Regions from separate parts of the Solibacillus sp. FSL W7-1436 genome, predicted to be linked through region 1. Evidence: riboswitches for the same ligand, from Rfam matches in the RefSeq annotation. Region 1 holds a riboswitch; each other region holds the start of a gene.
What was found. A riboswitch is a leader RNA that binds a small molecule or an ion and turns the genes downstream of it on or off. The one in region 1 is predicted to bind cobalamin.

Region 1 (10,812 bases):
ATATATAACAGATTTGGGCTACTTAATTCATACTGTGGAATTTTCAACGAATAAAGAAGTTTTGGATGCGGAAATTGTCACGAATAAAACCCGGTACCGTTCAAAAAATGAAGAATTACTAAGTTATGTACGTCCCGCCGAGAAACATTTTGAGACGATGAAGGAAAATGTCATTACCTATTTATCGAAGAGCTCTTCTGCCATAAATCGATTTTTAGAAAGAGAAGATATAGAAGGTGATAGCGCAGGACTTGCCACTGTGTTAAGCGCCCTTATTGAAAAAGGTGAAGTCAACAATAAAGTTCCGATTGCCGTAACAGGAGCGATTGATAGCAAAGGAAATGTGAAGGAAATAGGTTCGATAAAAGCAAAGACTTTGATTGCCGAACAAAGCGGTTTCTCTCATATTTTTCTACCTGTGGAAAATGAAGAAGAAGCGAAGAAAGTAAAAAAAGTTGAGCAGCTTAATATTAACATTATTGCGGTGGCATCTATTGATAATGCTGTAAAGGAAATCATGAGAATTAATAACGACTAACCGGTGCTCGCATGTGCTGAAAAGTCGGATTGCGTTTTTTTAATTTACTTGGGGGATACGGGAAGATTTTAAGATTTAGCGGAAAGCGTTGTAGGTATATGATCTGAACCCATTGTTGCTTTGCTCTTTTTTAAAATTAAAGCTGTGAATAGAGGGCAAGATTATTAGTCATTTACATAAAGTGAACTGTCATGATAATGCCGGTATTAAATCATGCCTCTACCATTTAATAAGCGAGTGTCTTCCCTGATAGAATATTAGCATTTGAATAATATGGATAATAGCGTTAATACTGTAAGTTCTATTCGAAATATTAAAGTATAAATCATAAATAATTTCCTACACTTAAATTAGTACTAGTGAAAAGGATGTGATTATTTTGGGAGAAACAAAATTCGCTGAACTAAATGATGAGCAGCTCAAAGAAATAAAACAGCTAGAGGAAAAATTTAATATAACTTTAATTGCTTATGATAGCTCTGCATTAGAAAGTCAAAATTCACATAATTAGATTATGGTTCTTTAGTGTTTAGGAAAAATATTTCTAAACACTTTTTTAGTGCATAATAGGAAAGAAATACTTTATAAAATTCCACCTTATTTTGCAATGGGGCTGAATAAATTATTTATGTGGAAATTTGAATCAATAAGTACATTTATTCTAATAGCAAAGTAAATATTCACAGGTTGTTAACATTTAATATTATTATTGAATTGAAGTTAGGATAGAATGATTGATAGAAGCGACACGCCTTTATATAATTTAGACGGTAATAAAATATTAAATTTTTAATAGGGAGGATAAGTTTTAATGAAAAAATTCATAACGGCCATAACAGCTATTTTATTTACATTTAGTCTAAGTACATATGCATTTGCCCATTCACATATTGGTGAAACAACTCCTGCAGATAGTGAAGTAGTAACAGAAGCTTTGACAGAGGTAGTGCTAAATTTTGAAGATGCTATTGAACAAGGTAGTCTTATGAAGATTTATGCTTCAAATGGTGATTTAATTGAAATATCGGAAATTGTAGTTGGCGAGAAACAATTGATCGGTACGCTTGCTAATCCACTCCCGAATGATGAATACAAGGTTGATTGGGCGATTATCAGTTCAGATGGCCACCCTTTAACAGGTAATTATACTTTTACAGTGAATATTGATGAAGTACCTGTAGACGAAGAGGAATCGTCTCAGACAGATGAAACTGAAGTTGTAGAAGAAACAGTGTCAAATGAAGAACAAGTAGGTTCCCAAGAAACAATTCAAGAAAAAGAAACGAAAGAATCATCTTCTATGAATTGGGCTGTTGTTGGATTTATTGCGCTCATTTTAATCGTAGTAGTCGCAGTATTATCTCGTAGAAAAAAATAAAGGAAAGTCGTAGTTTATTTGGATGAATAAACTACGACTTTTTTTGTACTGAAATAATTTAGACTCAGTTTCTTAACTTCAGCTTTATTTATTGTGAATGAAATTTGTTTATATACTGAGTTTTGGGTTCCGATTGAAAAGATTACCCAGTCTTATTGAAAATTAATGGTATATTGAAAAAGCTGGCTCCGGTTACTCACCGACGTCAGCTTGTTTTATCTTAATTACAATTTCGTCATTTTTAAATTATCATTTTCAATATTTGTTATAAATTGTATAAAGCAAGTTTCTGGATCATCGTCGAAGTTATCCTCTAATAGAAGCATGTTTTCCTGTGGTTCAGCCGATTGCTTTAAATCATTATTCATCTAAAACCTCCTCAATAGTAAGAATTTTTTTTAAAAGACTCATCAATTCTTTCATAGAGCGGGGGAGTGTTGTCTGTACTTGAATAAGTCCTTCTCTCAACATATTTTCATAGCATTGAACGAGCCAAGGCTTTTCAATATGTGCAGTTTCCAGCAGTTTTGTATCCATAAAAAGTGCATCTCTGTGCCCCGAATACAAAATCTGTCCTTTATGAAATACGATAAAGTATTCGGCCCATTCATAGATTAAATTGACTTGGTGTGTCGAATACAAAAACGTGCGCTCTTCATTTTGTAGTTCATTTAAATATTTTGTGAGTTGATTAGAAAAATAGAAATCTAAACTACTTGTAGGCTCGTCTAAAATATAAATGTTAGGATCCATTGCATAAACACCAGCGATCGTTACACGTTTTTTTTGCCCACCGCTTAAGAAGTGAATCGGACGTTCAGTTAGATCATACAGTTCCGTTAATTCAATCGCGTTTGACACATGACGCTCAATCTTTTCATATGGCCATTTTAAGTTAATGGGACCATATAAAATGTCTTGTTTTACCGTAGATGCAAATAACTGATTATCTGCTTCTTGAAAAATAAAGCCGACTTGCTCACGCAGGTGGATTAGTTGTTTTTTTCTATAATTTAAAGGCTCATTTAAAAAGCGAATCTCACCACTAGTAGGCTTTTCAAGTCCAATAAGTAATTTAAAAAAGGTTGATTTACCCGAACCGTTTTCACCTAGTATCGCGACTTTTTTCCCCTTTGGAATCGATAATGAAATGTCTTTTAATGCTTCGGTACCATCGCTGTATCGAAAAGATACATGATCAAAAGTAAAATAGCTTTCTATCATAATAAACTCCTTATAGTACAAGTATGGCGAAACTCATCAAAGTAAAAATCAGTGCCATGCCTGTAAATTTTAAGTCCCAGGTTTTTGTCGTTGTGAAATGCTGTGGGAGAATAAATTGCTCAATATTCCGTGCAACCATTGCATCTGACAAGGCTTGATAGCGGAAAAAAATTGTCCGAAATAGTGCACTAATCAGTAGGCTTAATGATTGAAAACTTTTTTTATATGAACGATAGCCTAAACGAGCATGCTGTGCAGTATAAAGCTGCATAACAGTCTGCAAAAATAAAAAAATAAAGCGATACATCAGTTCGATTAATTCGATCACAATAGTAGGCACTTTTAATCGTGCAAGTACCGGACTGATTTCAAATATTGGTGTAGTTAAAATTAAGAAATACAAGCAGCTTGTTGCACTGACGGCAGTACAAAAGATAGTGATGGCCCGTAGTATATCGCTCGGTAAAATAAAGAACTGCAACGTAAAAAGTGAACTTTGCCATAATGCCGCAGCTGGAATCGGCTGTGTAAAAGTGATGGATAAGACAATGGCGAGCATACCTGCTAAAACAAAGCCGATTGGTGCAAATAGTAATGTAATATATATTTTCATTGGGATTTTTGCGTAAAATATAATGACACCGCTCATGAAGAGCAGTGTCCAAATGGAAAAACTGTTATTTCGTAAAAATGTGACAAGTAATAAAGTAATTAAGCCAAACGTCATTTTTTGGCTGGCTGCAACCTTTAATAATGCATTATGACTGGCAATAAAATCAATGTTTAGCATGGTCTTTTGTATGTTTCCCGCGCATGTAGCCAATAAAGTAACCGATAATTAACGCACCTATCACACCTTGTAGAACAAATAATAGACTTTCGATTTCTCCGCTTGGTGGCTCCCAAATAGCGCTAAACCAAGGTTCATAATCTGTTGCGATCTCGGTAATGGCTACTTCTGCCTCCCCATCGGCACCGCCAAATTCTGCATCCTGTAAAAATAGTAATGGTAATATTGCTAAAACAATCACACCTGTGAGTAAAAGTAAATTTTTCTTAAACATGTTAGCTCTCCTTTGCCTTTAAAATCCGTAGTTGAACTAATTCTCTCATATTATATTTTTGCAGGAAGTTCATAATCATAACCGTTAATAACCCTTCACTAATTGCGAGCGGAATTTGTGTTAGTGCAAAGATGCCCGCAAATTTCTGGAATGATCCTAAAATACCGCCTGCTTCAGAAGGGAAGGCTAATGCCAACTGAACAGATGTCATTACATATGTACCTAAATCACCAAGCATTGCCGCTAAAAATACAGCTACACTAAAGGATAACCCCCATTTTGTCGCGAGTTTGAAAACACCAACAGCAATAAAAGGACCCACAATGGCCATTGAGAAAATATTCGCACCTAATGTTGTAAGTCCACCATGTGCAAGTAGAACGGATTGGAATAATAGGACGATTGAACCTAAGACGCTCATCACAAACGGTCCGAATAAAATTGAACCTAAACCAACACCTGTGGGATGAGAACAGCTGCCTGTAACCGATGGAATTTTTAAAGCAGACAATACGAATGTAAAAGCACCTGAAAGCGCGAGTAGTAGCTTGCTTTCCGGATTTTCTTTTACGACTAGACGAATTACTTGTAGGCCCTTTACCAGGAACGGTAAACATAGAGCAAACCAGAATAGTGCCCATCCGATTGGTAAAAATCCTTCCATAATGTGCATGGCGTATGCTTGTTTCGGTATAAATAACAGAACGATACCGAAGTAAGCAAGTTTTGGTAATAATTGTTTCATGTTTTTTACTCCTTTTTCTTTTTGATGAAAAAAGTGCACAAAAAAATACACTTTTCAGAGTAAAAGTGCATTACAAAAAACAAGCGTCAAGCGCTTATTTTCACGCACCTATCCTCGTAGGTCTGAATCAGTCATTTTTGGCAGGTATCCTGACTCCTCTTCAATGTATTACAAGCCTTCCCACAAAAAATGCAGTGGCGTGTTATGCAATACTCCGAGTTACAGTTGCGGGACAGTACCGGAATCGCACCGGTTTCCCTATTAAGCTTAAAAAGCACCAAAAATCATTCAATTGTCACCATGTTGGAAATATTATCACTTGTTTTTTGGATTGTCACGATATTTTTTTGAATACTTCGTCTATTCGGTTTTGGATGTAAACATTGTAGATAAATTAATTCTCGCTTGTGTGTGGATATTTCTGGAATATTGTATAATCCTTTTGAATGGTTCAACGTATAAAGAATTACTAGATGGGGGAACAAGAGACTATTCCTATCAACTGAAAAATTGCTAATTGAGATAGTGTAATTGGATAAAAAATGAATAATTAATAATCGACAAACTTTGATTAGTTAACTAGTAAATTTATGTACGAACCACTTAATTCACAAATTATAACCGCTTCATTTATGCTGAAAAAGATTAATGAGGTAATAATTACCCTATCATTTTTTATTTGACTATGTTATTTTTAATTTTATAATAATTTAATAATTTGCAATTTGAATAAGTGCTTACAGATTTTTGTAAGGTAAAAGGGAAATTAGTGAAAGACTAATGCAGCCCCCGCTACTGTAATAGCTGATGAAATCACAATGAATCACTGTCGTAATGATGGGAAGATGTGAAAGTAAAAGGAAGCTTAAGCCAGGAAACCTGCTTATTCGAACGATACTTACTTTTCGGAGGGAGAAGTATAGGCGAAACAAGTAATTGTTTTTGTGTTTTTCTATACTTTCTTAAGTATTAATTTCACATGCCCGTACCTCTTTCTGACGAGAGGTACGGGCATTTTTTATTTTTTAAATGGAGGGTGTTAACATGCAAAAAGGAAAAATCTTTGTTGTAGGGTTTGGTCCTGGAGATCGGGAGCATATAACAAAACGCGCAGTCGATGCTCTACAGCAAAGTGACCATATTATGGGCTATAAGACGTATGTGGAACTGATCGAGCATTTAGTGACGGCGAAAACCATTGTCAGTACAGGAATGACAGAGGAAGTATCACGTGCCCAGGAAGCTGTAAAACAGGCTGAAGCCGGTCATATAGTTGCTGTTATTTCCAGTGGGGATGCGGGTGTATACGGAATGGCAGGGCTCGTATACGAAGTATTAATCGAAAAGGGCTGGACTGCAAAAGAAGGCATTGAAGTGGAAGTAGTTCCGGGAATATCTGCGATTAACTCCTGTGCAAGTTTACTAGGCGCTCCTGTTATGCATGATTCTTGCACAATTAGTTTAAGTGACCACTTAACACCGTGGACGGTCATCGAAAAACGGATTGAGGCAGCTGCAATGGCAGACTTTGTCGTTGCGTTCTACAATCCGAAATCCGGCAGACGCACAAGACAAATTGTTGAAGCACAGCGTATTTTGCTGAAGTATCGTTCTCCTGATACACCTGTTGGACTAGTAAAAGCTGCTTACCGGGATACACAGGATATTGTGTTAACAACATTGGCAGAGATGCTGGAACATGATATCGGAATGCTGACAACGGTCGTCGTGGGGAACTCTTCAACATTTTACTATGACAATAAAATCATTACACCGCGCGGCTATCAGCGAAAATATACATTAGGTGATGAAAAACAGCTGTTAAAACCGCACCAGCGATTGAAAAAAGAAGCGGAACCATGGGCATTGGATCAGGAAACGGGTGAATCGAAGACCGGGTATGAAAAAATTGTAGCAATCGAGAAAAAAACAGTTGAACCAGCAGCGGATATTAAAGCAAATGCATTACAGCTGGCAAATGAAGCACTAACGCTCGTACATAAAGAAACATCTGCTGTAAAAGTTGAAGAAAACCCTTTTTTAGTGCAGCAACAGGTGGAATCCATCTTTGAGTTTGCTGTATCACCGGGTGTTGCCAATAAAATGATTACACCCCATCAAATGATTACATTGGCAGAGGTTGTCGGAGAAAGAGGTACGATGGAGTATACGCCTGACCACCGTCTTGTACTGAAGGTACCGACCGATTCGCCTGAAAAACTGGTCAAAACAGTGGAACAAACAGGTTTACTCGTTCAACCGGTCGGTGACGTAGTAATCGTCAAGGCGTGTGATTTCTGTTACGGGGAAAAAGCGGAATCCATTCCATATGCCGAACAGATCATGGAAACGCTCGGTGGCATTAAAATGCCGAAAGAGCTGCACGTCGGTTTTAATGGATGTGGTATGGCATGTTATCGCGCGGTTTTTGATGATATCGGTATTGTATACCGCAAGAAAAAGTTCGATTTGTTTATCGGTTCCAAGCCAGTAGGACGAACAGCTCATGCCGCACAACCTGTTTTAGAAGGAATCGATCCGGAAAAACTGATTCCTTTACTAACAGACATTGTTGCGGACTATAAAGAACATGCGCATCCGAATGAACGTTTCTTCAAATATTTCAAACGTGTGAAGAAAATACTGAATTTCAATTATGTCGACATGTCATGCAAAATTAAAGTGGAAGAAGCCCCTTGTGGAGATTAGGTGAACTGATGATTTTATTTCTAGCAGGAACAAGTGATGCAAGAGAGCTGGCGGTTCAGTTAATGAAAGCTGGCTATGATTTGGTAGCGACTGTTGTTACGGATTCTGCTGCTGCAAGTCTACAGGAAGCGAAAGTTCCGTATCATGTCGGCCGTTTAAATGAGCAGCAAATGAAGGAACTGATCGAAGAACGACACGTAACAACGGTTGTGGATGCAAGTCATCCGTATGCAGAAGAGGCTTCAAAAACAGCGATGGCTGCTGCAGATTTAACGGGTATTCCCTATATCCGATATGAACGTCCTCAGCAGAGCTATGTAAATCCGCTCGTGACGGAAGTGGAAACATATAAAGAAGCGGCAATTGTTGCATCCGCACATTCAGGAACAGTTATGTTGACGACAGGCAGTAAAACGCTTGCCGTTTTTACAGAGCAATTATTACAGAACGAAAATATTCGTCTCGTATGCCGGATGCTGCCAAATAAAGAGAATATGGATAAATGCGATGCACTTGGTGTGAAACAGCGCGATATTATCGCAATTCAAGGACCGTTTTCTAAAGCATTGAATAAAGCGCTTTACGAGCAATTCAGCACAACGCTCATTATTACAAAGGAAAGCGGAAAAGTCGGATCGGTCGACGAGAAGATGGAGGCGGCTTTAGAGCTTGGGATTCCCGTTATTTTAATTAAAAGACCAAAAATCCAATATGAAAATGTATGCACTTCATTCGAGAAAGTGTTTGAAAAATTAGGAGGCAAATAACAATGGCAAATATGAACTTTAATACAGAATTCGTACCACTTACAGTAGACCCGGACAAAATATATGACTACAGTTTTGCAATCATCAAAGAAGAAATGGGTGAACATTCATTTACAGATGAACAATGGCTTGTCGTTCGCCGCGTTATTCATGCTTCGGCAGACTTCGAATTGGGGCGCAGCATGATTTTTACGGATGATGCGATAGAAGCGGGCATTCAGTCAATTTTAGCTGGACGTCATGTTGTAGCAGATGTCCAGATGATCGAAAGTGGTTCAGGGCGCAAACGATTCCAAAAACATGGCGGGGATTTACATTGTTATATTGCGGATGAAGACGTATCAATCGAAGCAAAAAAACTTGGAACAACGCGTGCCATTATTTCGATGCAAAAAGCGACGCAACTGCAGGAAGGCGGTATTTATGCAATCGGTAATGCCCCGACAGCTTTACTTGAACTGATTCGCCTGATTAAAGAAGGCCTTGCAAAGCCGGATTTAATTATCGGAATGCCGGTTGGGTTCGTATCGGCAGCAGAATCCAAAGCGGAATTAGCGATTTTAGAAGGTATTCCGTTTATAACGAATGTAGGAAGAAAAGGTGGCAGTACTGTAACCGTCGCAGCATTAAATGCCATCTCAATCATGGCAGATGAACGAGCAAAAGAAGCGAAATAAAAAAGACCCGTCAGAAATGCGTCACGGCTATACAACAGGAGCTTGTGCAACTGCGATGACAAAGGCTGCCTTGTACGCACTTGTGACCGGAGAAGTTCCTGAACATGTAACGATTCATTTACCTGTCGGGAAGGATGCCACATTTACGGTGGCATCCTTTGCAGTAAAAGACAATGAAGTGATGTGTGAAACGATTAAGGATGCCGGGGACGATCCGGATGCAACACATAAAGCACGCATTCAAAGTACGGTTCGCTTTGTAGAAAAAAGCGGTGTCCATCTGGACGGTGGAATCGGTGTCGGTCGTGTGACAAAAGCAGGACTGCCCGTCCCTGTCGGTGAAGCGGCAATTAATCCTGTTCCACGAAAAATGCTTCATGGTGTCGTCGAAGAAGCGATTCAACTATTCCAGATTGACAAAGGGATCGAAGTAATTATTTCCGTTCCGGACGGTGAGGAAATTGCGAAGAAGACGTTAAATGCAAGGCTTGGTATTCTGGGCGGCATTTCTATTTTAGGTACGCGCGGTACGGTCGTGCCCTTTTCAAGTTCTGCCTATATGGCAAGTATCGTGCAGGCAATCAGTGTTGCAAAAGAAGCAGGCTGTGATCACCTTGTCATTACAACTGGCGGACGCAGTGAAAAATTTGCGATGAAGCAATATCCTCATTTGCCGGAAGAAGCATTTATCGAGATGGGGGATTTCGTCGGTTTTACATTAAAACACATCGCCCGTAAAGAGATTGCCCAAGTATCGCTTGTCGGAATGATGGGGAAATTTTCGAAAGTTGCACAGGGGGTCATGATGGTGCATTCGAAAAGTGCGCCGATCAGCTTCCCGTTTTTGGCGGAAATCGCGACAAAAGCAGGAGCCGATAAGGGAATCATCGAGCAAATATTAGAGGCGAATACCGCATCGCAAGTAGGGGAAATCATGCAGGGCAATGACCAGTTTTTTGAAGCGCTATGTAAAAACTGCTGCTACTTTGCTCTAGATCATATGAAAGCGAAATTACGTGTCTCCACAACACTGTACGCAATGAACGGAGATATGCTAGGAAAGGCTGAGAATATTGAACAATTGGATGAAAACGATTGGTATCGGGGATAACGGACCAGCAAGTTTACTCCCACAATATATCGCTTGGATCCACTCAAGTGAAGTACTCGTTGGCGGTCAACGTCATCTTGACTTTTTTCCGGATTACACCGGCGAGAAGATCATGATAAAAGGTGGACTGTCACGACTCGTGGAAAAGCTGCAGGCAGAAACGAGAAACGTCGTCATTTTAGTATCAGGCGACCCGCTGTTTTACGGATTAGGCGGAGTTCTGGCGAAGAAGCTCCCATTAGAAATTTACCCGTATGCAAGCTCTGTTCAATTAGCATTTACAAAAATGCAGGAAAGCTGGCAGGATGCCTATTTAACGAGTGTTCACGGGAGGTCATTGAAAGGGCTTGCCCAAAAAATCGATGGCCGAAAAAAAATAGCGATATTGACAGATGAAGAAAATTCACCGAATGCAATTGCCCGCTATTTAAAAGCATTCGGCATGACCGAATACGATGCGTTTGTGGCTGAAAACTTGGAAGGTCCATCAGAACGGTGTCGTCATCTTTCTTTGGATGAAATGGAGAATACCGTATTTTCACCATTGAATGTCGTTATTTTAAAGCAGCGTGAAGCTGTTGAGCGCGCGTCAATCGGTA
Region 2 (10,812 bases), 990 kb from region 1:
GTTTTTCAACTTCAATTGTTTCAGCAGGTGCTACCACCGTTTCTTCCACTACTTCTTCTTGCACTTGTTGAACTTGTGCTTTTTCCGGTGTTCCGAATACTGCACGTTCTAAAATTTCTGCGATATCGTAAGTACCGACTGTATCTTCCACTTCTTTTGCTTTCGTTCCATCCGAAAGCATTGTTAAACAGTAAGGACAGCCTGAAGAAATTACAGATGCCTGTGTTGCAATTGCCTGTTCTGTACGGGCAACATTAATACGGTTTCCGACATGCTCTTCCATCCACATTAAACCACCGCCTGCACCACAGCACATACCATCTTCACGATTACGTTCCATTTCAACCAGCTTCACGCCTGCAATTCCTTTTAAAATTTCGCGTGGCGGATCGAATACATCATTATAGCGTCCTAAGTAACATGAATCATGGAATACAATCGTTTCATCAACACGGTGATCCATTGTTAAACGGCCTTCCTGAACGAGGTCGTACAGCAATTCTGTATGGTGAAGCACTTCACCGCTCCAGCCGAAATCCTGATACTCATTTTTGAAAATATTGTATGCGTGCGGGTCAATCGTTACAATTTTCGTCACACCATTTTTCTCAAATTCATCAATGTTGGCCGTAGCAAGCTCCTGGAACAGGAATTCATTACCTAAACGGCGTGGTGTATCCCCTGAATTCTTTTCTTTGTTACCTAAAATAGCAAACTTCACGCCTGCTTTGTTCATTAGTTTAGCGAACGCCAATGCAATTTTTTGTGAGCGGTTATCAAATGACCCCATTGAACCGACCCAGAATAAATACTCCATTTCTTCGCCTGATTTTTTCAATTCTTTAACTGTTGGAACGTGAACTGTTTCGTCAAGCTCTCTCCAGTTTTCTTTTTCTTTACGGTTTAAACCCCATGGATTCCCTTGTCGCTCAATGTTCGTCATTGCGCGTTGAGCATCCGGATTCACTTTACCTTCTGTCATCGTTAAATAACGACGTAAATCGATAATTTTATCAACATGCTCATTCATTACCGGACATTGATCTTCACAGTTACGGCATGTTGTACAAGCCCAGATTTCTTCTTCTGTAATAACATCGCCGATTAATGACGGGCTGTAAATATCCTCGATTACCGCACCTTCAGCACCAGCAGCCATCGCCAATTGGTTACCCTGTGTATTATTGAAGAACGAGAATGGCACCCAAGGCTTTTTCTTTAGCTCAACTGCACCAGTAAATGTTAGATGGTCACGCAGTTTTACGATCAGGTCCATCGGTGAAAGCATTTTTCCTGTTCCTGTTGCCGGACACATATTCGTACAACGTCCACACTCTACACATGCGTACAGGTCAAGCATTTGCTTTTGCGTGAAATCGTGAATTTTCCCGACTCCAAGCGGCGGCATACTTTCCTCATCTTCCGCTTCTTCCAATGCGGCAAAATCGACTGGACGCAATGTTCCAATACGGTCTTGACGGTTGTAATAAACGTTGAAAATCGATGTAATTAAGTGGAAGTGCTTGCCTTGCGGGATATAAACAAGGAATGCTAATAACGCCAGCAAGTGTGCCCACCACATAACGAAGAACATGACAGCTGCAATCGTCGGATCCATCCATTGGAATACCCAGGCAACTGCAGATGCTACTGGTTCTGATCCTGTTAAACCGTGATCATGCCAAATTAAGTAAAAGCCATTACCGAATAATGTAGCAAACATTAAAATAGCTAAAAACATATAAACTAAACCATTTTTAAAACCTTGTTTTAAGCGGGCAAGTTTCTCCATATAACGACGGTAAAATGCAACCGCTACCGCGATTAAGATCGTTAATACAACAAGCTCCTGTGTAAATGTAAATACCGGGTACAGACCGCCCAGCGGAAGATGTGATCCCGGTGCGAGACCTTTCCAGATTAAATCGATAGCCCCAAATTGAACCATTAAAAATCCGTAGAAAAACAGAACGTGTACAAGTCCCATCTTCTTATCTTTTAATAGTTTAGACTGGCCAAATACTTTCTCAACGATATCTTCTATGCGTTCAGAAAATTTATGATTGAACTCTTCTTTACGACCAAGTTGAATATAGTCATAACGTGTTTTCAGCAAATATGCGAATAACCCCAGCGCATAAAGTAACACGGCGATGAATGCAATCCAGTTAATAATTAAAAATGTATTCATTGTTTTCCCCCCTGGAATACGAAGTTTTTACCCCTTTGTTTATCCAATTCACCCCGATAAACTATATAAATCTATAAACCCATTGTAGTTATGAATGAGCATTCAGTCAACAGATTTCGTCATTAATTCTGAAAATTAAATCTAAATATAAAAAATGCTAGTTAGACAATTTTTTTGTCTTAACTAGCATTTTTCGTTTATTTAAATACGTCTGCACTGCGAATATATTCGACATCCTGGACTGATAATCGGTGGTTTACGACACGTGCTGCAGCAAATAAATAATCCGATAATCGATTTAAATATTTCTGTACGACAGGTGAAACATCTTCAATTTCTTTCATTAAAGAAACAGTTTCCCGTTCTGCACGGCGGGCAACAGTGCGGGCGATATGCAGAGTAGCAGCTGCAGGCGCCCCACCCGGTAAGATGAAACGTTTTAATGGCGGTGCTTCTTCGGAAAGCGCATCAATACGGTTTTCCAAAACAGTGATCGGTTCTTCGGCAAGTTTGTAATGGCGTTCTTTCATTACATTTGCCAAGTCTCCTCCTCCATCAAACAATTCATGCTGAATCGCAGTTAAATCTTCAATCAGATCCTTGAACTTTTCCTGGTCCAGTTCACTGACAGCTTTACCGATAAATGAATTCAGCTCATCAATTGTGCCGTATGCTTCAACACGCAGATGGTCTTTATCGACACGTCCTCCAATAATGCTCGTTTTCCCTTTATCGCCTGACTTTGTATATAATTTCATCAATAATCACCCTTTCCACTTAATATTACTTCTAGGTTTTTTTAAAATTCCCTTTAGGTATAATGGCTTTCTTTAACGGAAGTATTATTCTTCGAAGACAGTTTACTTATTATAATGGAGTTTATATTTTTTAATTGCCTCTATTGTAACTTCGAAAACAGCCCGTCCGATCAGTTTGCCGATTTCCGTGATAGGTCCGGCATATGTCATTTCTTCCCCTTGTTGGGTAGCAGCGATCAATAGACTGTCGGTTGCGGTACTTGTTGCAATTGTATTTGTCACTGAATCTTTTATTTGCTGATCTGCCATTGCTTTCGTTTTTGCTTCTGTAGCCGTAATCATCGCCTGAATAAATGCTTCATCTGTCAGTTTCCCATTAATGATGACCCATGTATTAATCGTACCAACATGTGGCTCATCTTCCCGCAAATATGTTTTGGTAACGTCGACACTGTTTCCTACCCCTGCTGTTACCATGACAAGAATTTCTGTATTATTTTTCGAGAAACGCCGAATTACTGCGCAGCTTGTTTCGACTGCCGTCAGCATAACTACTGTATTTGTTGGAGAAAACTTACGCTCTATTAAAAATTGCTCCGTTTCCTCCTTCACATTATAAATATCGTATTCTGGCGCAATGGAACGATTGAGCAATGTGTCATACCAGCCTATGCCGGCATTATGCACAGCAGAAGAAATTACTTTGAGCGGTGCCTGAGCCTGATATTCGATATAGTCTTCCGTTATTTGAAACTGGTCCATCCGGATTGTCGCAGCTTTTCGTACCATTTCGTTCGTTGGCAGCATTGTAATTTGCGGTTTAGGCAGTTCCGGGTGAGGATATGTCGCAATTCTAGCCTGATACACATCGGCAATCTGTTCTTGCAACACAACTTCATGAGGCTCACCGAACGCCCGTACTTTACCACTTTCCAACAGTAGGAGCTCATCACAGTAAAGGGATGCCAAGTTAATATCATGGAAAATCGAGACAACTGTCAGTCCCTGTACCTCAACTTGCATCCGGATCATATCCAGAATCTGCTTTTGATGGGCGATATCCAAATGGTTTGTCGGTTCATCCAATAGAAGCAGTTCTGAATTTTGTGCAAGTGCCTGGGCAATAAATACCCGTTGCTGCTCGCCTCCCGATAAAAACTCCAAGTACTGATTTTTATAGTGTGACACACCCGTACTTTCCATTGCCCGCTGAACAGTCTTTTCATCTTCTTCGGTCCAGGAAGAAAAGAAGCCGCTTTGATGTGGGTAACGACCTAACGAAACCGCATCATATACACTGTTCGTAAATGCACTTGCATTTAATTGAGGCAGAACGGCCATCTTTTTCGCCAATTGCTTGTTATCATAACTTTTAAGCGGTTTTGCTTCGATGAAAATTTCACCTGTTTCAGGCTTCAGCACACCACTGATCATTTTCAGTAATGTCGATTTCCCGCTGCCGTTCGGACCAAGAATCCCTAGTATTCTACCTTTTTCCACGTGAAACGTCATATTTTTTATTATCGTTTTCCCGCCATAACCACCTGATAAATTATTTACTTTTAACATTATGCAACAACCTTTCTACGTTGCTTGAAGAAAATATAGGCAAAGACAGGCGCGCCAATAAAGGAAGTAATAACACCAATCGGCAGTTCAATAGGGGCAATAATTGTACGCGATACTAAGTCACAAATGACGAGCAGGCTTGCCCCGTTCAAGAACGACAATGTCAATAAATGTCGATGATCTGCTCCGATCAGCAGGCGAATCATATGCGGAACAACTAACCCTACAAACCCGATTGTACCCGATGCTGCAACAGCTGCTCCTGTTAAAATGGAACCGCCCGCCAAAATCATATACTTGCTGCGCTCTACATTTACACCTAAATACTTGGCGCGCTCTTCCCCATAAATCATCGCATTCAGTTCACGGCGAGTGAGCCAAATAATTGCCGTACCGATCACCATAAATGGCAGCACCATCTGGACATATGGCCAACCTCGCATCGACACACTTCCAAGGAGCCAGCCGATAATTTCTCTTAGCTGTTCACCAGTAAGTGCGACCATTAAGGAGATGCAGGACCCTAAAAATGAGCTGAAAATAATCCCCGTCAAAATCAGTGTCTCCATTTTCATCGAGCGGTCAACAAGTCGGGCAAATGTCAGGACGATAATCATCGTACATGCAGCTCCGGCCATACTGAATACAGGCAATGTGAAGACACCGAGCACCGGTATTGAAATTCCTAAAAAGATTGTCATGACCGCACCTACCGAGGCTCCTGATGAAATACCCAGCGTATACGGATCAGCCAAAGGGTTTTTAAGTAACCCCTGAAATGCTGCTCCGGCTATCGCCAAGGATGCCCCGATTAATGCAGCTAAAATGACACGGGGCATTCGGATTTTCCACAAAATACTGTATGCAACCGGATCAGTCGTTTTATCCCATAAAGTTGAGAAAGGAATATCTACTGATCCGAATGAAATGCCGATCCATATACTGCTTAAAAGTAATCCAATCGATAGTACATAGGCGATTGAATATTTTCTATTCATTAAATACCTCTGGATAAATCGCTGCACCTATTGATTCAATACCATCAACTATACGAGGACCTTGTCGACTTGTCGTATCGCCGTCTATTAATTTCACATTGCCGTTTTTCACTGCATCCATTTCGGCATATGCATCGTTTTTCTCGATTGCCGCCATGTCGCTTTCATACGTTACTAAAATAACATTCGGATTACTGTTTACAAATTGCTCTGAGCTGTACATCGGCCAGCCTAGTTCAGGAACAGCATTTTCTGCATTTAACACGTCCAGCATTTCACTGATGAATGTTTCTTCTCCTGCTGCATAAAGATCCGGATCTGTTCCAACAACGATGAACACCGACTTTTCTTCCAGGTCGGCTACTTTCACTTCAATTTCTTCAATTCCTTCTTTGATTGAGGCCACCATTTCTTTTGCTTGTTGCTCTTTATCTGTCAGCTGCCCGATTTGTTCGATCGTTTCATATGTTTCTTCAAATGTTTTCGCATCTTTTACAACAAATACGGGAATGCCTACTGATTCCAACTGTGCAATTGCCTGTTCATTGAAGCTGTACATTCCGGATTCATGTGCTAAAACTAAATCGGGTTGCAGGCCGATGATTTGTTCCAGATTGAACTCCATGCCGCCAACCGATTCCTTTGTTAATGCTTCTTCAGGATATGTATCATTGTCGTTCACAGCGATGATTTCATCGTTTAATCCTATGCCGAATAAAATTTCCGTGTTCGATGGAGCAAGTGTAATGATGCGCTCTGGCGCTTTTTCAAGCGTAATTTCTTTGTCCAAGGCATCTTTTAATGTAACCGGGAATTGTGCTGTTTCAGTTACCTCTTTGCTTTCATTTGCTGTTTGATTATCCGTTGCTTTTTCCGAATTACATGCAGTTAATGTTACTGTAAGTAATGCTGCGGAAGAAAGCAGTTGCCATTTTTTCAAAATAAATTTCCTCCTTAAATTTGAGAATTAGAAAGGTTCTATATTAACTGTCAGGGGAATATCAAATTGTTTCATACATGTCTCTATTATCCGTTGATTTCCATTACGGGCGGACGCTTTCCGCGGGCGCGGCTCGAGCCTGTAGTCTCTCCCTCGCGCTGTTCCCGCTGGAGTCTGCCGCCCTTCATTCCAATCAACTCCTGTTTAGTCAAAGAATGCTCCTATATCTTTGTATCCTATATAGTAAGCTGTATGAAATTGTTGAACCCCTAATAAATGACTATAGAACAAAAAAAGCTTCCCTACTAAAATGAAGGAAACTTTACGTATGCAAATAAAATTCAAAGAAAAAAGAATTTATCCGCCACATCCTATCCTCGTAGGTTTAATTTAGGGCATTATAAAGGCAGGTCTCCTGGCTTATGCATAACGTTGAAGAGCGCCTTCCCGAAATTTTTTCAGTGGCATGTTGCTTTCAACTAGCAATTACAGTGGCGGGACCGCATCGGATTTGAACCGATTTCCCTTTTACTCCTTACTCAATCCATCGAGTAAGAACCTTTATCGTCCATATAAAGTTAATAGCTCTATTATAGCGGATATTCAGAAAAAAGTATGCTTAAATTTCAGTTAATTCAACTTGATTTGTGTTAATCATGGATAAAAGAACGAATTATTCTTTTTCTTTCAAGTTTTTTTCAATTGCCGTTTCAGCTAAACGTTTAATTGTAATGTCATCCATTGGAGGATTGTGCAGACCTGCACGTACATCACGGTAATAGCGTTGAAGCGGGTTTGATCTTTGCAGGCTTTTTGCCCCAACTAAACGCATCGCATTATCTACAACCTCGATTGCTGTGTTTGTCACGACATGTTTTGCAATATTGATTTCATTAACTAATGTCGCCTTTTTAATCGGATCATTATAAAGCCCTGCAACACCGTAAATTGTAAAGCGTGCCTTCGTTAACGCCAAATCCATTTCTCCGATCAGTGTTTGCACGTTCGGCAACTGGGCAATTGTTCCTTGAATACTGTTCGGGGAATGACTATTCGCAAAGTCAACGGCGTAATCGCGTGCAGCCTGGGCAATCCCTAAATAAGTTGCCGGGATGAGCAGCAGCCAGCCATTCAGTTTAAAGCCGGTTGAATAGTTCGGGATCTCCACTAAGTTTGTATTATTAACACGGACATTATCAAGCACTAAATCATCGCTTCCCGTACCGCGCATTGACGCAACATCCCAAGTGTTTTCGACTTTTACCCCATCTGTCGTTTTCGGAACGAGGAAAAATCCTAACTGGGCCTCATCTTCAATCCATGCCGATACTAAAAAATAATCGAGGTCCGGTGCACCGCTCGTATAGTTTTTACGTCCATTAATTATATAGTCATCACCATCACGTTTTGCCAAAGTCCCCGGACGTCCGCCACGCACCGGGCTTCCCATCGCAAACTCGCTTACCGCCCGATTAACCGTAGCACCATTTGCAATTTCTTTGCCAAACCAGTCGAGCTTTTGTTCATCCCAGTAACGATTTTCGAAAATCTCGCCTACATTTTGAATTGTCCATGATACAGCCAGCCCCGTGCTTCCGCAATAGCTGGCCAATGTTTCCTGCAGCAGCAGCGCATCATATACTGTGAAGCCATCTCCGCCATATTCCTTTGGCAATGTTATTTTTGTATAGCCGATTTCTCTCAGCTTCCGGAAATTTTCAAATGGAAATGTCGCTTGTTCATCTGTTTGCCGAGCGTGTTCTTTCACGCTCTCTGATATTGTTTCGAGCTTTTTCAGCCATTGCTGCTGCTCGTCGGTTTGAATAAATAATTCCTTGCTCATGAAAAGCACCACCTCATATTTATTGTCCTGTATATAGAAGTCAACTTTAATAGTACGTTTCGGAAAATTACAAGTCAATAGATATCCCTAGTTCCTTTATAGGGATTCAATACGTTTTGTGTCTTTTTCATTCAAAGAAAAAACACCCTATTTCCTTATATGGAAATAGAGTGCCTTGAATTATTGAATTACATTTTTTCAGGTGCGCTTACACCGATTAGTTTCAGTGCATTCGCTAATGTAGTTTTTACTGCTGTGATCAATGCTAAACGAGCTTCTGTCAGCTCTTTGTTATCTGGATTCAATACTTTTTCTGCATTGTAGAAACTATGGAATGCAGCTGCCAAGTCTTGAATATAGTTTGCGATACGGTGTGGTGTGCGGTGTTTCGCTGCATCTGCCACGATTTGCGGGAATGCCCCTACTTTTTTAAGCACATCTTCTTCTTTTTCTGCTACTAGCAAGTTCAGGTTTTCCAATGATGCTTCGAAACCTTGCTCGTTTGCTGCACGTAAAATTGATGAAATACGAGCATGTGCATACTGTGCGTAATATACCGGGTTTTCGTTCGATTGTGATACCGCTAAGTCCAAATCGAAATCCATATGTGAATCCCCTGCTGTTTTAACGAAGAAATAACGTACAGCATCCAAACCTACTTCTTCTACTAATTCACGCATCGTTACAGCATTACCAGTACGTTTACTCATCTTGAATTTCTCGCCGTTTTTGTAAAGCTGAACCATTTGGATAATATCTACTTCCAGTGTACCGCGGTCATATCCAAGTGCTTCGATCGCCGCTTTCATACGTGGAATATAGCCGTGGTGGTCAGCACCCCAAATATTGATCAGCTTATCAAAGCCGCGACGTAATTTATCTTCGTGGTAAGCAATATCCGGCGTTAAATATGTGTATGAACCATCGTTTTTGATTAATACGCGGTCTTTGTCATCACCGAATGTTGTTGAACGGAACCAAGTCGCGCCTTCTTCATCAAATACATGGCCATTTGCTTTTAATTTGTCTAATGCTACATCGATTTTACCGTTTTCGTATAAAGATGTTTCTGAATACCAAACATCAAATTCAACACGGAAATTTTTAAGGTCATTTTGCAGTTTAGCCAATTCCAGTTTCAAGCCGTGCTCACGGAAAAATTTAAAGCGTTCTTCATCCGACTTGTCCAAAATTGTTGCACCGAATTCTTCAGCAAGTTTACCGGCAATTCCGATAATATCAGGACCGTGGTAACCGTCTTCCGGCATTTCCGCGTCCATTCCTAATGCTTGCTTATAACGGGCTTCCAAAGAATACGCCAAGTTATTAATTTGGTTGCCGGCATCATTAATATAATATTCGCGTGATACGTCAAAACCGGCAAAATCCAATACATTACATAATGAATCCCCTACAGATGCACCGCGCGCATGGCCTAAATGCAAGTCGCCAGTCGGGTTAGCTGAAACGAACTCGACCTGTACTTTTTCTCCTGCGCCTGCAGTTGAACGACCATAGTTTTCGCCTTGTTCAAATGCTGCTGTAACAACACTCGCCAAGAAGTCTTTACGTACAGTAATATTCATGAAACCTGGTCCTGCAATTTCAACCTTCTCGATGTCTGTGCCTTCAGTTGTTAAATGCTCTAAAATTGTTTCTGCAATTGCACGTGGCGGCTTCTTCGCCAGTTTAGTTAATTGCATTGCGATATTTGTTGCAAAGTCACCGTTTGCTTTATCTTTAGGTGTTTCTAAATGGATGTTGATTTCCGTGCCCGCTTCTACTAGGCCGGCTTGATCGATTGCCGCTTTTAATGCTGCTTTAATCGATTGCTGTAATTGTTCTACTGCGTTCATAGTTATACCTCCGTAAATTCAATGTCTAATTTGTAATGGCCAACTGAATTGCCACCTATGATAAGGTCATAATGCGTTTTAAATTGCCCTGACACTTTTTCGCTTTGTACTACTTCAATGGCTAACTGGTGTGTATCGGTAACAAGAGGTAATGAGCCGAATGGACTTTCATAATGACCATTTTCGCGTAAGTCCGGATTTAAAGGCAATCGCATGTTCACTCCGCCTTTTCGCATAATAAACGAATTCGCTTCATTGAGTTTGATCGTCGTCTGAATTTTCAGATCCTCCTGAACTTCCTCATAGCGCAAATAATGATTGTTTCCTTTTTCTACACAATTGCCTTCAAGCCACATTTCATATTTTTCAAGCTCGCCCCCGGTTGGAATGATCGAGGAAACTAGTTTGATTTTGACTGTTTTCCCGCTCTCGTTCGCCATAGCAGTCAGCTCCTATACATATATTTCTATAACCTTTTTATTATAGGATAAGTACCTCTCTTTAAGCAACAACGAACTTAACTTTGCGCTTACTCCTTCATTCAACTTGATTTGAACGGTTTTTATTTAATTCCACTATTTTTATAGTAATTTTCGTTCAGAACTGTAATGATTAAAGTATAAAGGAGCTTATTATGTTAATTGAAATATTATCTTA
Region 3 (10,812 bases), 310 kb from region 1:
ACCGCGTGATTTAGAAGTAATTGGAGATTATGCATTTAAGGATAACTTCATTACGAATAAAGGAAAGAATTTAAAATTGCCGGCAAAACTGAAAAGTATCGGGAAAGCTGCTTTTCAGGGGAACAGATTAAAGGCTGTAACCATTCCATCTACTGTTGCATCAATCGGCAAGTATGCATTTGAAAACAATAGTCTGACGGACGTAACAGTCGGCAGCAATGTAAAAGATATTGCGGCAGGCGCATTTCGCGGGAACGAGATTTCATCCCTGACATTACCGAAACAGTTGGATTCAATTGGAGCAGAGGCTTTTGCTTATAACAAATTACGCAGATTAATTTTACCGTCATCGGTCGAATCGATTGGGGATTTTGCATTCACCTATAATGTATTGGAGGATGTCGCTCTGCCGGCCGGTCTTCAGTCAATTGGCGATGGGGCATTTATAGAAAATAAGCTGACCGTCTTAAAAGTACCGGGCGAAGTGAAAAACCTGCCATTTAATGTGATCGCAGAGAATCCGCTGCAGGCGATTATATTACAAGGATCTTCTACGAAAGTATTATCTTATACGGCAACGAGAAGAATTTATGAAATGAAATACTATAATGTGATGGAAAAGTTGGATAATGTGTATGTGGATAAAAATTTCAAGGAGATTTGGTCAAATTGGGATAAGGTCAATTCCGAGCCTGGAATTTTATATGTAACGTGGAAGGGGAAAGAGCCTGTCGTTTATGAAGGGGATATTGATGTACCGGTTGATGAGAAACAAGAGATTCCAAATGGGGAACAACCTGTAACGGAAAAGCCTGTTCCATCCAATCGCTCATTTTCGGATACAGAAAACCACTGGGCCAAAGATACAATTGCCGATTTTGTGGCAAGAGGAATTATATCCGGTTATCCCGACGGTACATTCCGTCCGAATGCTCCGATGCAGCGCAAACATGTGGCGAGTATTTTAGTGAAGGTGTATGACTTGAAACCGGCTCTGGCACCTGTTGAGTTTAAGGATGTAACATCAAATCATCCAAACCAGGAGGCTATTTCCAAGTTGCAACAAGCTGGGGTAATTCACGGTTCAGATGGTCTATTTCGACCGAATGAAACATTGACGCGCGGTCAAATGGCAAAAATTTTGGTGCTGGCATCAAACTTTACTCCCGGCGGCCAAAAAAATTTCCCAGACGTTCCGCGTACCTACTGGGCGCATGATTATATTGCTGCACTTGCCGACCTTAATATTGTGGGGGGAAGTAACGGTCAATTTAATCCGAACGGCGCTGTTACACGCGGTCAGTTTGTAGGAATGCTGGATAAAACATTGAAAGTAATGGAAAATAAACAATAAGAATAAAACAAAAAATCAGCCGGGTTACGGCTGATTTTTTTTACAGAAACGATCTTGAACTACATTCCGACGAGTTTCATCAATTTTTTGTAGCGTTTATCCCCAAGCAGCTTATGCACTTTTTTTTGCACTTCTTTAGGAATGCCGGTAAGAGCCCAGCTGATATTGGCATGCCTCAAAATTTTCTGCAGCTTCTGAACTTCTTCGAGGCTCAGTTCCAGCCCCTGCTGTTTTGCAAAATCCTTTAACTCGCTGTCATTCATTCCTTTTAAGTTCTCAAACCATTGCAGTACCTGAATTGTCTTCATCCTTTCAAGCTTATTCCCTTTACATGAACAAAAAACTGCATTATACTAACATGATGTAAATCGTAATGATTTTGAATTAGAAAGAAGCGAACGAAATGAAAAAACCATTGATTGAATTGAAGGATGTCTCCTTTCAATATGAATACACACAAGCATTGAAAAATATTTCGCTGCGTGTCAATGAAGGCGACTTTTTGGCATTGATCGGACAAAACGGTTCCGGTAAATCGACACTTTTGAAATTAATTTTAGGCCTGTTGAAGCCCGTGTCTGGGGAAATCAAATTATTTGGCCAACAGGCAAACCATTTTAAACACCGCGAATGGATCGGCTATGTTTCGCAAAAATCCAATGCCTTTAACTCGGGGTTTCCTGCCACGGTCGAAGAAGTCGTGAAAAGCGGTTTATCGCAAAAGGTCGGGCTCTTTAAACGCTATCCAAAAGATGCGGACTTTTTAGTGAAAGGTGCTCTAAAAGATGTCGGCATGGAGAAATTTCTGAAACGGAATATTGGACAGCTTTCAGGCGGGCAGCAGCAGCGTGTGTTCATCGCACGTGCTTTAGTGGCCGATCCAAAGCTCCTTATTTTGGATGAACCGACAGTCGGCATTGACCGCGAAAATGTGCAGGCATTCTATGATATGCTCGCACATTTGAATAAGCATCACAATATGACAATGATTTTAGTGACACATGATGTGGATACGGTTTCGGATCGTGTCAGTCATGTCGCATGCTTAAATCAGTCCATCCATTTCCACGGATACAAAAATGATTTTGATACGATTTCGGAAGAACAGATTGCTAGCTGGAACGGCCACTCTGTTCGAAAGATACATTAAGAGGAGCAGGCCGTTATGATTGAAGCTATATTAAACTATGAATTTTTACAAAACGCCTTTTTTTCAGGGCTTGTTATTGGCATAATTGCACCACTACTAGGTGTATTTATCGTAGTAAGACGTTTATCGCTCATTGCGGATGCACTGTCGCATGTCACACTGGCGGGGATTGCCGGGAGTCTGTACTTGAGTCAATCATTTGCAGCGCTGGCATTGCTGAACCCGATTTATTTAGGGATTATCGCATCAGTGAGCGGTTCGATTTTAATTGAACGATTACGCAGACTGTATAAACATTATGAAGAGCTTGCGATTCCGATCATTATGTCCGGCGGGATCGGTGTGAGTGCGATTTTTATTTCACTTGCAAGCGGATTTAGTACGGATCTGATGAGCTATTTATTCGGCTCGGTATCTGCTGTATCACGCCAGGATCTATATGTTGTACTGGCAATTGCGGTCGTAGTCGTATTATTTTTAATCCTGTTTTTCAAGGAGCTTTTCGTATTGTCATTCGACGAAGAATATGCGAAGGCGAGCGGTCTGCCCGCGAAATGGATTCATCTATTATTTATGATTGTTGTTGCACTCGTAATCGCAGCAAGTATGCGGATTGTCGGCATTCTGCTTGTTTCAAGCTTAATGACATTACCGGTAGCTGCAGCGATGCGTTTGGCTCGCGGATTTAAAGAAGCGATCATTTTAGCGATTGTATTTGGAGAGCTTGCGGTAGTGATCGGACTCATTTCTGCCTTTTACCTGAACTTGGCACCGGGCGGAACAATTGTTGTCACATCGATTTTGATCTTGCTGCTTGTAATTCTGATTAAAAAACTTGTATTGAAATTTTCAATTAAGACGGAAGGGGAAGAAGTACTGTGAATGCAGAGCGCGCGTGGGAAATATTAAAGGACAATGGCTATAAAAAGACGGATAAACGAGAGTTGATTTTGGATATGTTTGCAGCTACAGACAAATATTTGACTGCCCGTGATCTGTTATCAGTATTGAAAAAAGATTTCCCCGGAATGAGTTTTGATACAATTTACCGTAACTTGGCTACTTTTGTGGAGCTTGATATTTTAGAAGAGACAGAATTGAACGGTGAGCGTAATTTCCGTATGCATTGTGAGTCGGATCACCATCACCACCACTTTATTTGCCGTGATTGCGGAAATGTAAAGGAACTGTCTGTTTGCCCGATGGAAATGCTCGGTGAAAAACTGCCGGGCTATGCTGTTGAAGCCCATAAGTTTGAGATTTACGGCAAATGTCCGGAATGTTTATAGTAAACTGAAAATATATATTTGCATAATTTTTTTATTATGCTAAAGTGATTAAGACAAATTGAATAAATTTGCAGGAAAAAGATGCATGATGCATAAATGGGAATTCGGTGCAAATCCGAAGCTATATCCGTAACTGTAAGCGTAGATGAAAATAAGTGTAATACCACTGCTAAAATAGCGGGAAGGTACTTATGAGTAAAGTGAAACGCAGAGCCAGGAGACCAATCTTTTTCTTATCGTAACATCCCTCTTCGGAATTAAAGAGAATGTACGGCAGTCACTGATTGAATAAGCATTATTATGCATTATTGTTTGATTTTTGAAGCCATCCATTTTCTATGGGTGGCTTTTTTTCGTACACCCGGTAATTTCGGTGAGGCATTACATGAAGTGAGGAGAATTTTATGAAAAAGGATATCCGTTTTTCCTGCTATCCGTTCATGCGGGAAAAATCAAGCTGTGTCGACTACGAAATCCGTACCGATTCTTTAACAACCCGTATCGGTTCGGTCTTTCCAACGTTAGTCGATGATGAATCCGGTCAGCTTGTGTTGAAAGATTTAAGGAGGATTCAACCGCTAGCCTATCATGCAAATGGTTCGGTCCGCGGCAAATTGGCCATTACATCTGAGGATTTGCAATGGCTAAGCGACCGATACGATTTTTATGTAAGTGAAGTTGGAGAAGCGATTCAGCAGTTTGTACTGCCACAAGGAATCGAAAGTGCAGCAAGACTGCATATTTGCCGCAGTGAGGCGAAAAAGTCTTACAGGGCATTACATAAAGTGAGCGAGGAAAGAGAAGTGGATGAAATTCTGTTTGATTTTCTCGGGCTGCTTGCTAATGTATTTTTTGTCATGGCGGTCTATATGAATCAGCAGCATCAACAAGAGGAAATTCCATTTATCTCAAAATCCTATCCATCGAAAAAGAAAAAAGGAGTTACAACAAATGAAATTTAATAATAAATGGGTCGTTGCTTTAGCAGCAACATTATTACTGGCAGCATGTGGATCAGATGAGGAAAAAACAGGTGGCAAAGCAGAAAAAGAAGAGCATGCTGAATCGAAAAATAATGGAGTACCCTACACGGTTATAGATGACCGTGGTGTTGAAGTGACATTCGATGAAGTACCGGAAACAATTATTTCTCTGCAACCAAGCAATACAGAGATTTTGTTTGAGCTGGGTGTCGGAGAACAAATTATCGGCGCAACAGAATATGATACATATCCGGAAGCAGCACAAAAAATTGAACGAGTGTCGACTTCTACAGTCATCAATGCAGAGCGAATTCTGGAATTAGATCCGGATGTAGTTGTAGCGTATACAATCGGGGAGGAAGCACAAATTACCCAATTGGAGGATGCAGGTCTTAAAGTGTTTGTAATTGCTTCTGCGGAGACATTTGATGATGTGTATTCGGATATTATCCAGCTGTCGGAAGTAATGGGTGTCGAACATAAAGGGGAAGAAGTTGTAGCCGACATTAAGGAACAAATTGATACAGTACAGGAAAAAACAGCGACACTTGATACGAAGAAAAAAGCATATTATGAAGTGTCACCAGCTCCGGCTCTTTGGACTACCGGTAGCAGCACGTTCCAGCAGGAAATAATGAACCATGCGAATGTTGAAAATATTTTTGCTGATCAGTCGAGCTGGATTAGTGTAACGGAAGAAGATGTCATCACTCGTAATCCAGAAATTATTATTACGCCAGCAACATATATGGAAAATGCAATTGATGAGATTCTAGGACGGACAGGCTGGGATAAAATACAGGCAGTCACAGAACAGGCAGTTTATTTAGTCGATGGAGATATTATGTCCCGTCCTGGACCGCGTATTGGTGAAGCAGTTGAAATTATGGCACAATCAGTATATCCGGAACTGTTTAAATAAGTATAGAATAGAAGGGCATGCCTTAGTTTAGGCATGTTCTTTTTACAATGTTTAAGGAGGGATACCATTGATTTTTATAACCGGTGGTGTACGCAGCGGTAAAAGTGCTTTTGCAGAGAAATATGCAAGGCAATTAGGTGAGAAAAAGACGCTCTACTATGTCGCGACAGGCGTATCCTTTGATGATGAAATGAAAAAACGGATAATCCGCCATCAGCAGGACCGTGAAACTCAGAACATCAACTGGAACACAGTGGAAATGCAAGTCAAAGTTCCGGTAGCGATTGGACAGCTTTCCAACGAGGCAGTTGTGCTTTTTGAATGTGTGACAACATGGCTTTCGAATGTACTGTATACATATGAACAAAAAAATGAAAATAGCGAATTTATCGATAATTGTATCGAATCGCTGCAAAAGCAATTGCTAACTTGGCGGAAGCAAGGTGCTACAATAATAGTTGTATCAAATGAAGTGCTGGATGAATTGCCTTCACAATATGATGAGGTAAATTTATATCGTAAATTGTTGGGTGAGTTACATCAATGGATTGTCCAAAATAGTGATGAAGCATATGAAGTACAATTTCAGCTTGTACAGCGGTGGAAGTAAGGAGGAAACAAGTTGAAAAATAGTTGGAGCGGTTTTTTATTAGCGTGGCAGTTTTTTTCGGCAGTGCCGATTAAGAAACAGCTGGATATGAATGCCAAGTCTGTTACATGGATGTATGGATTTTTGCCGATTGTCGGATTGCTGATCGGATCCATAATTAGTAGTGGTGTATTCATACTATCTCGCTATAGTGAAATTTCGGAGCTGCTGTTGGCGATTTTGATTGTTATCGGGTTGATCGTCCTGACCGGGGGGCTGCATTTAGACGGGTGGATTGATATGAGCGATGCGTTCTTTTCCTACGGAGAAAAAGAGAAACGGCTGGAAATATTAGATGATCCACGTACAGGCGCTTTTGGGGTTATTAGTGTTTTTTGCTTACTCGTATTAAAAATCGGCGTTATTTACGAAATGCTGTTGCATGGGCAATTGGCGATTTGGCCGTTTTTAATCTTCATTCCCTTTATAGCGAGAATGGGGATGCTGTTATATTTTGTAACGATGAAGCCGGCAAAGGAAAAGGGGCTAGCTGCTTATTTTAAAGGAATCGTCATTCAAAATAAGCTTGCTGTATTAATCGTTGTTCAATGTGTCCTTGCACTGGTGTGCTGGTTTTACATTGGCGTTTTCAGCTTATTTATTTCAGTTGTAGTCATGCTGATTGCCATTGCAATTTACCGCAATTGGTCAAAGAAACATTTTGGCGGTGTAACAGGTGATTTACTCGGTGCACTCGGTGAAGGGTTGGAGGTAGTCCTATGGCTAACGATATTACTGTTCATTTAATCAGGCACGAAAAAACGCAAGCAAATGTGGAGCGCAAGTATATTGGCTGGACAGATGAGCCGATCTTGAAACAAGTAGTATCGGAGATCGATCTACAGCCTGCTAAAGTTTATGGAAGCGATATGCGGAGATGCCGTGAAACTGCAAAATGTTATTTCCCTAAAGCCGAATTTATCGCTTCTCCAGATTTACGCGAACTGCATTTTGGTGATTTTGAAATGTGTACATATGAACAATTGCAGCATAATGCAACATACCGCGCTTGGATTGATGACCCGCTTAAAAATCCGATACCAAACGGAGAAACCTTTACCCGATTCAAGCAGCGCGTATTGGATGGCTTTCATGGCATTGTAAAGGAACAGAAAGAATATACGTTCATCGTACATGGGGGAGTAATTCGGTTATTACTCGCCGTTTATGGAATGAAGGAACAATCCTTTCAGCAAACAGTGGCCAATCATCGCACGATCTATACACTTGGCTGGAATACGCTAGATGAACTTATAGGAGGTGCGAGATGTACGTTATTCTCGGAGGCGCACATAACGGTAAACGAAAATATACAGAAAAACTAATGGAACAGTTACCGGCAAAAGAACGGATTTTATGTGAAGGACATTTGCCGAAAGCGGAAAATATAAATGAAAACGGGCGCTACATAATCAGTAATTTTGAGCAGATCATTTTACCATATCTTCATGAACCGGAAGAAAAGGCTGCCCGGCAGATTTTCGAACAGTTGATGCAAATTGCAGAGCGGGCAGAACTGTTCTGTATTTGTACGGATACGAGCCGCGGCGTTGTACCGCTTGAAAAAGAGGCACGGCAATTAAGGGATACATGCGGCCGGTTATACCAGAAGCTTTGTAATGAGGCACAGACAGTTATTCGTGTATGGTACGGCATCCCACAAATTTTAAAAGGAGAGTCTCATGGACAAAACTAAATTACGTTTAATTATTTTAACAGCATTAATTGCGTCAATTTGCGTGATCGGGAGTTTTATTAAAGTGCCGGTGGGGATTGTCGGAACAGCCGCACTCGATTCTGCTCCCGCTCTCATAAGCGCAATCTTTTTACCGCCCGTGTTTGCCGGCGCGGCAGGAGCACTCGGTCATATCGCGACAGGTTTGACATCCGGTTTTCCGCTCGGCATTTTACATCTTTTAATTGCAGTAGAAATGTTTATCATCGTTGCGGTTTTTGCGATGATGCATCAAAAAGGCCAACATATTTTAAAATGGATCTTTGTAATTGTCGCAAATGGTGTCATTGCACCGATTCCGTTTTATTTTATTATTTCTCCGGCATTTTACATCGGCTCGATTGCCTCACTAACAATCGCGACAGCTGTAAACTGTCTCATAGCGATCATTGTTATGCCGGTATTGAAAAAGGTCGTCCAGCAGGCAGGGGTTAATGTATGAGAAATGCGATTGAAGTAAACGGGCTTGTCGTATCGATTGATAATTCGGGTTGTATCGGCACAAAAGAGCATGATTTGGTACAGGTGCCAAATGAAATTACCGCTTATTTTACAGCCCGTACCGCTATTTTAGAGCAGCTTTGCGCGGGTGCCGTACCGGTTCAGTTATTAATGGCCAATTTTTCGGGTGATGACGTCTGGACGGAATATGAGCAAGGGTTTAAAAAGGCCTTTTTCGAAATGGGGCTGGAGATGCCTCCTTTAATGGGGTCGAGTGAAACGAATTTCCAGTCGTTACAGTCAGCTGTTTCTCTCACGATGCTGGGGAAAAAGCAATTTGAACGAAATACGAATCATTGCGAGTTCTATGTTGTCGGCGAACCGCTAGTCGGAAATGATGTAATAAAAAACCCGCAGAAAATCGCACAGCTGGATGAATTGTATGAAGGACTGGTCAGTGGTATGATCCAGGCAATATGGCCGACAGGTTCTAAAGGAATTGGGGAGGAAATTAAACGCTTTGCAGGAGAAAATTATACGGCTGATGTCGATTTAACCGGTTCGGCAGGTCCATCATGTGCGGTATTAGCGGCCGTGAAAAAAGAGCATGTAGAATTATTCAAAACGAACATGACAGCACCTGTTAGGAAAATAGTAAAAATCCAAGAATGATTGTTGAAAAATTTGCTCGAAAACTAATGGAACTGCTGGAAAAAAATATTTTTTGACTGAAATTAAAAAATACTAAATTTTCTAAAAATAACGTGGTATGATAGAGTGTATCAACTTAAATTAGTTAAGGAGCCTGAAATTATGACAACATACCAAATTACAACTGAGTTATCAACAAATAGAAAACAAAAAACACCTGCAGAACAGCTTGGTTTTGGTAAGATTTTTACTGACCATATGTTTGTTATGGATTACGAAGATGGAAAAGGATGGCATAATGCGACAATTACACCATATGCTCCGATTACATTAAGTCCTGCTGCGATGGTATTCCACTATGGACAAGCAGTATTTGAAGGTCTGAAAGCCTATATGACAGAAGATGGTGAAGTTCAGTTATTCCGTCCGGACCGTAACTTCCAACGATTAAATTCTTCCAATGCACGCCTTTGCATTCCACCGATTGACGAGGATTTTGCACTGGAAGCATTAAAAGAATTACTACGGGTAGATCGTGAATGGGTTCCGGAAGCCCCAGGTACATCTCTTTATATCCGACCATTTATTATTGCAACAGAAAGCTATCTAGGTGTAAATCCTGCGAAAAGCTATAAATTTATGATCATCATGTCACCAGTTGGCTCTTATTATAAAGAAGGCATCAACCCGGTCAAAATTTTAGTTGAGCAGCAGTATGTACGCGCCGTAGTTGGCGGTACTGGTGAAGCAAAAACAGCCGGCAACTATGCGTCAAGCTTAAAAGGTTCAGAGATTGCTGCCGAGCAAGGCTATTCACAAACATTATGGCTGGACGGTAGGGAAAATAAATACGTAGAAGAAGTGGGCAGCATGAACATCTTCTTTAAAATTTCAGGAAAAGTAATCACTCCTGCATTAAACGGCAGTATTCTACCAGGGATTACTCGCGATTCAATGATTCAAGTATTAAAATCGAAAAATATTCCGATTGAAGAGCGTGCCATTGCTTTTGAAGAAGTTGTGGAAGCGGCTAAAAACGGCACATTGGAAGAGGCATTCGGTACAGGTACAGCAGCTGTCATTTCACCTGTAGGGGAGCTTAAGTGGCTGGATGATATCATTTCTGTCAACAACGGCGAAATCGGTGAAGTAACGCAAATGCTTTACGATACATTAACAGGCATCCAATACGGTAAAGTCGAAGATCCATTCGGCTGGACGGTTAAAATTTAAGGTTGTAAGATAACCCAAAAACACCCTTTTTCTCTGGGAGAAAAAGGGTGTTTTGTGTGTAAAAGTTTATTAATTAATTTTATTTTTCAAGGACTTCTTCAACTCGTGAAAAGTCTTCGCGAGAGGCGATAGCCGATTTTTCAAATGCATTTTTTCCGACATATGTTTCGATAAGTTCTTTCACATCGATACCGGAAGATGCTTTTAATGTTTCCTGTAAGCCGGCCATCAAATCAGTCGCATAACCCGTTACTTTACCGGCACCGCCATTTGTACCGCCACCTGTATCGACAACTGTAATCTTATCAATGTTAGAAAGTGGGCTCGCAACTTGTTTTGCGTATTCCGGTAACATTTTCACAATCATATCAAGGACAGCTGCCTGACCGTATTGTTCGAACGCTT

Region 2: another riboswitch for cobalamin. It lies ahead of MKX73_RS09825 (ABC transporter substrate-binding protein); the one in region 1 lies ahead of MKX73_RS14480 (energy-coupling factor ABC transporter permease).
Region 3: another riboswitch for cobalamin. It lies ahead of MKX73_RS12920 (hypothetical protein); the one in region 1 lies ahead of MKX73_RS14480 (energy-coupling factor ABC transporter permease).

What each region holds. Positions count from the first base shown of each region.
Region 1 is NZ_JBBOWV010000001.1:2,950,168-2,960,979, forward strand. Features, by position in the region: gene MKX73_RS14445 (S16 family serine protease) at 1-538, shown strand, start outside; gene MKX73_RS14450 (hypothetical protein) at 918-1,049, shown strand; gene MKX73_RS14455 (copper resistance CopC family protein) at 1,350-1,916, shown strand; gene MKX73_RS14460 (hypothetical protein) at 2,141-2,284, opposite strand; gene MKX73_RS14465 (energy-coupling factor ABC transporter ATP-binding protein) at 2,277-3,140, opposite strand; gene cbiQ (cobalt ECF transporter T component CbiQ) at 3,151-3,930, opposite strand; gene MKX73_RS14475 (energy-coupling factor ABC transporter substrate-binding protein) at 3,917-4,204, opposite strand; gene MKX73_RS14480 (energy-coupling factor ABC transporter permease) at 4,206-4,949, opposite strand; cobalamin riboswitch at 5,072-5,246, opposite strand; cobalamin riboswitch at 5,664-5,850, shown strand; gene cobJ (precorrin-3B C(17)-methyltransferase) at 5,994-7,658, shown strand; gene cobK (precorrin-6A reductase) at 7,667-8,425, shown strand; gene MKX73_RS14495 (precorrin-8X methylmutase) at 8,428-9,102, shown strand; gene MKX73_RS14500 (cobalt-precorrin-5B (C(1))-methyltransferase) at 9,077-10,213, shown strand; gene cbiE (precorrin-6y C5,15-methyltransferase (decarboxylating) subunit CbiE) at 10,188-10,812, shown strand, end outside.
Region 2 is NZ_JBBOWV010000001.1:1,956,608-1,967,419, reverse strand. Features, by position in the region: gene MKX73_RS09845 ((Fe-S)-binding protein) at 1-2,191, opposite strand, end outside; gene MKX73_RS09840 (cob(I)yrinic acid a,c-diamide adenosyltransferase) at 2,389-2,949, opposite strand; gene MKX73_RS09835 (adenosylcobinamide amidohydrolase) at 3,052-4,518, opposite strand; gene MKX73_RS09830 (FecCD family ABC transporter permease) at 4,518-5,516, opposite strand; gene MKX73_RS09825 (ABC transporter substrate-binding protein) at 5,509-6,456, opposite strand; cobalamin riboswitch at 6,845-7,034, opposite strand; gene MKX73_RS09820 (acyl-CoA dehydrogenase family protein) at 7,130-8,299, opposite strand; gene argS (arginine--tRNA ligase) at 8,488-10,155, opposite strand; gene MKX73_RS09810 (DUF1934 domain-containing protein) at 10,158-10,595, opposite strand; gene MKX73_RS09805 (GGDEF domain-containing protein) at 10,790-10,812, shown strand, end outside.
Region 3 is NZ_JBBOWV010000001.1:2,639,653-2,650,464, forward strand. Features, by position in the region: gene MKX73_RS12895 (leucine-rich repeat protein) at 1-1,354, shown strand, start outside; gene MKX73_RS12900 (isopropylmalate synthase) at 1,414-1,662, opposite strand; gene MKX73_RS12905 (metal ABC transporter ATP-binding protein) at 1,758-2,504, shown strand; gene MKX73_RS12910 (metal ABC transporter permease) at 2,520-3,386, shown strand; gene MKX73_RS12915 (Fur family transcriptional regulator) at 3,383-3,793, shown strand; cobalamin riboswitch at 3,856-4,037, shown strand; gene MKX73_RS12920 (hypothetical protein) at 4,198-4,755, shown strand; gene MKX73_RS12925 (ABC transporter substrate-binding protein) at 4,745-5,698, shown strand; gene MKX73_RS12930 (bifunctional adenosylcobinamide kinase/adenosylcobinamide-phosphate guanylyltransferase) at 5,766-6,308, shown strand; gene cobS (adenosylcobinamide-GDP ribazoletransferase) at 6,321-7,094, shown strand; gene MKX73_RS12940 (histidine phosphatase family protein) at 7,067-7,672, shown strand; gene MKX73_RS12945 (bifunctional adenosylcobinamide kinase/adenosylcobinamide-phosphate guanylyltransferase) at 7,615-8,043, shown strand; gene MKX73_RS12950 (ECF transporter S component) at 8,030-8,524, shown strand; gene MKX73_RS12955 (hypothetical protein) at 8,521-9,195, shown strand; gene MKX73_RS12960 (branched-chain amino acid aminotransferase) at 9,337-10,407, shown strand; gene MKX73_RS12965 (flotillin family protein) at 10,487-10,812, opposite strand, start outside.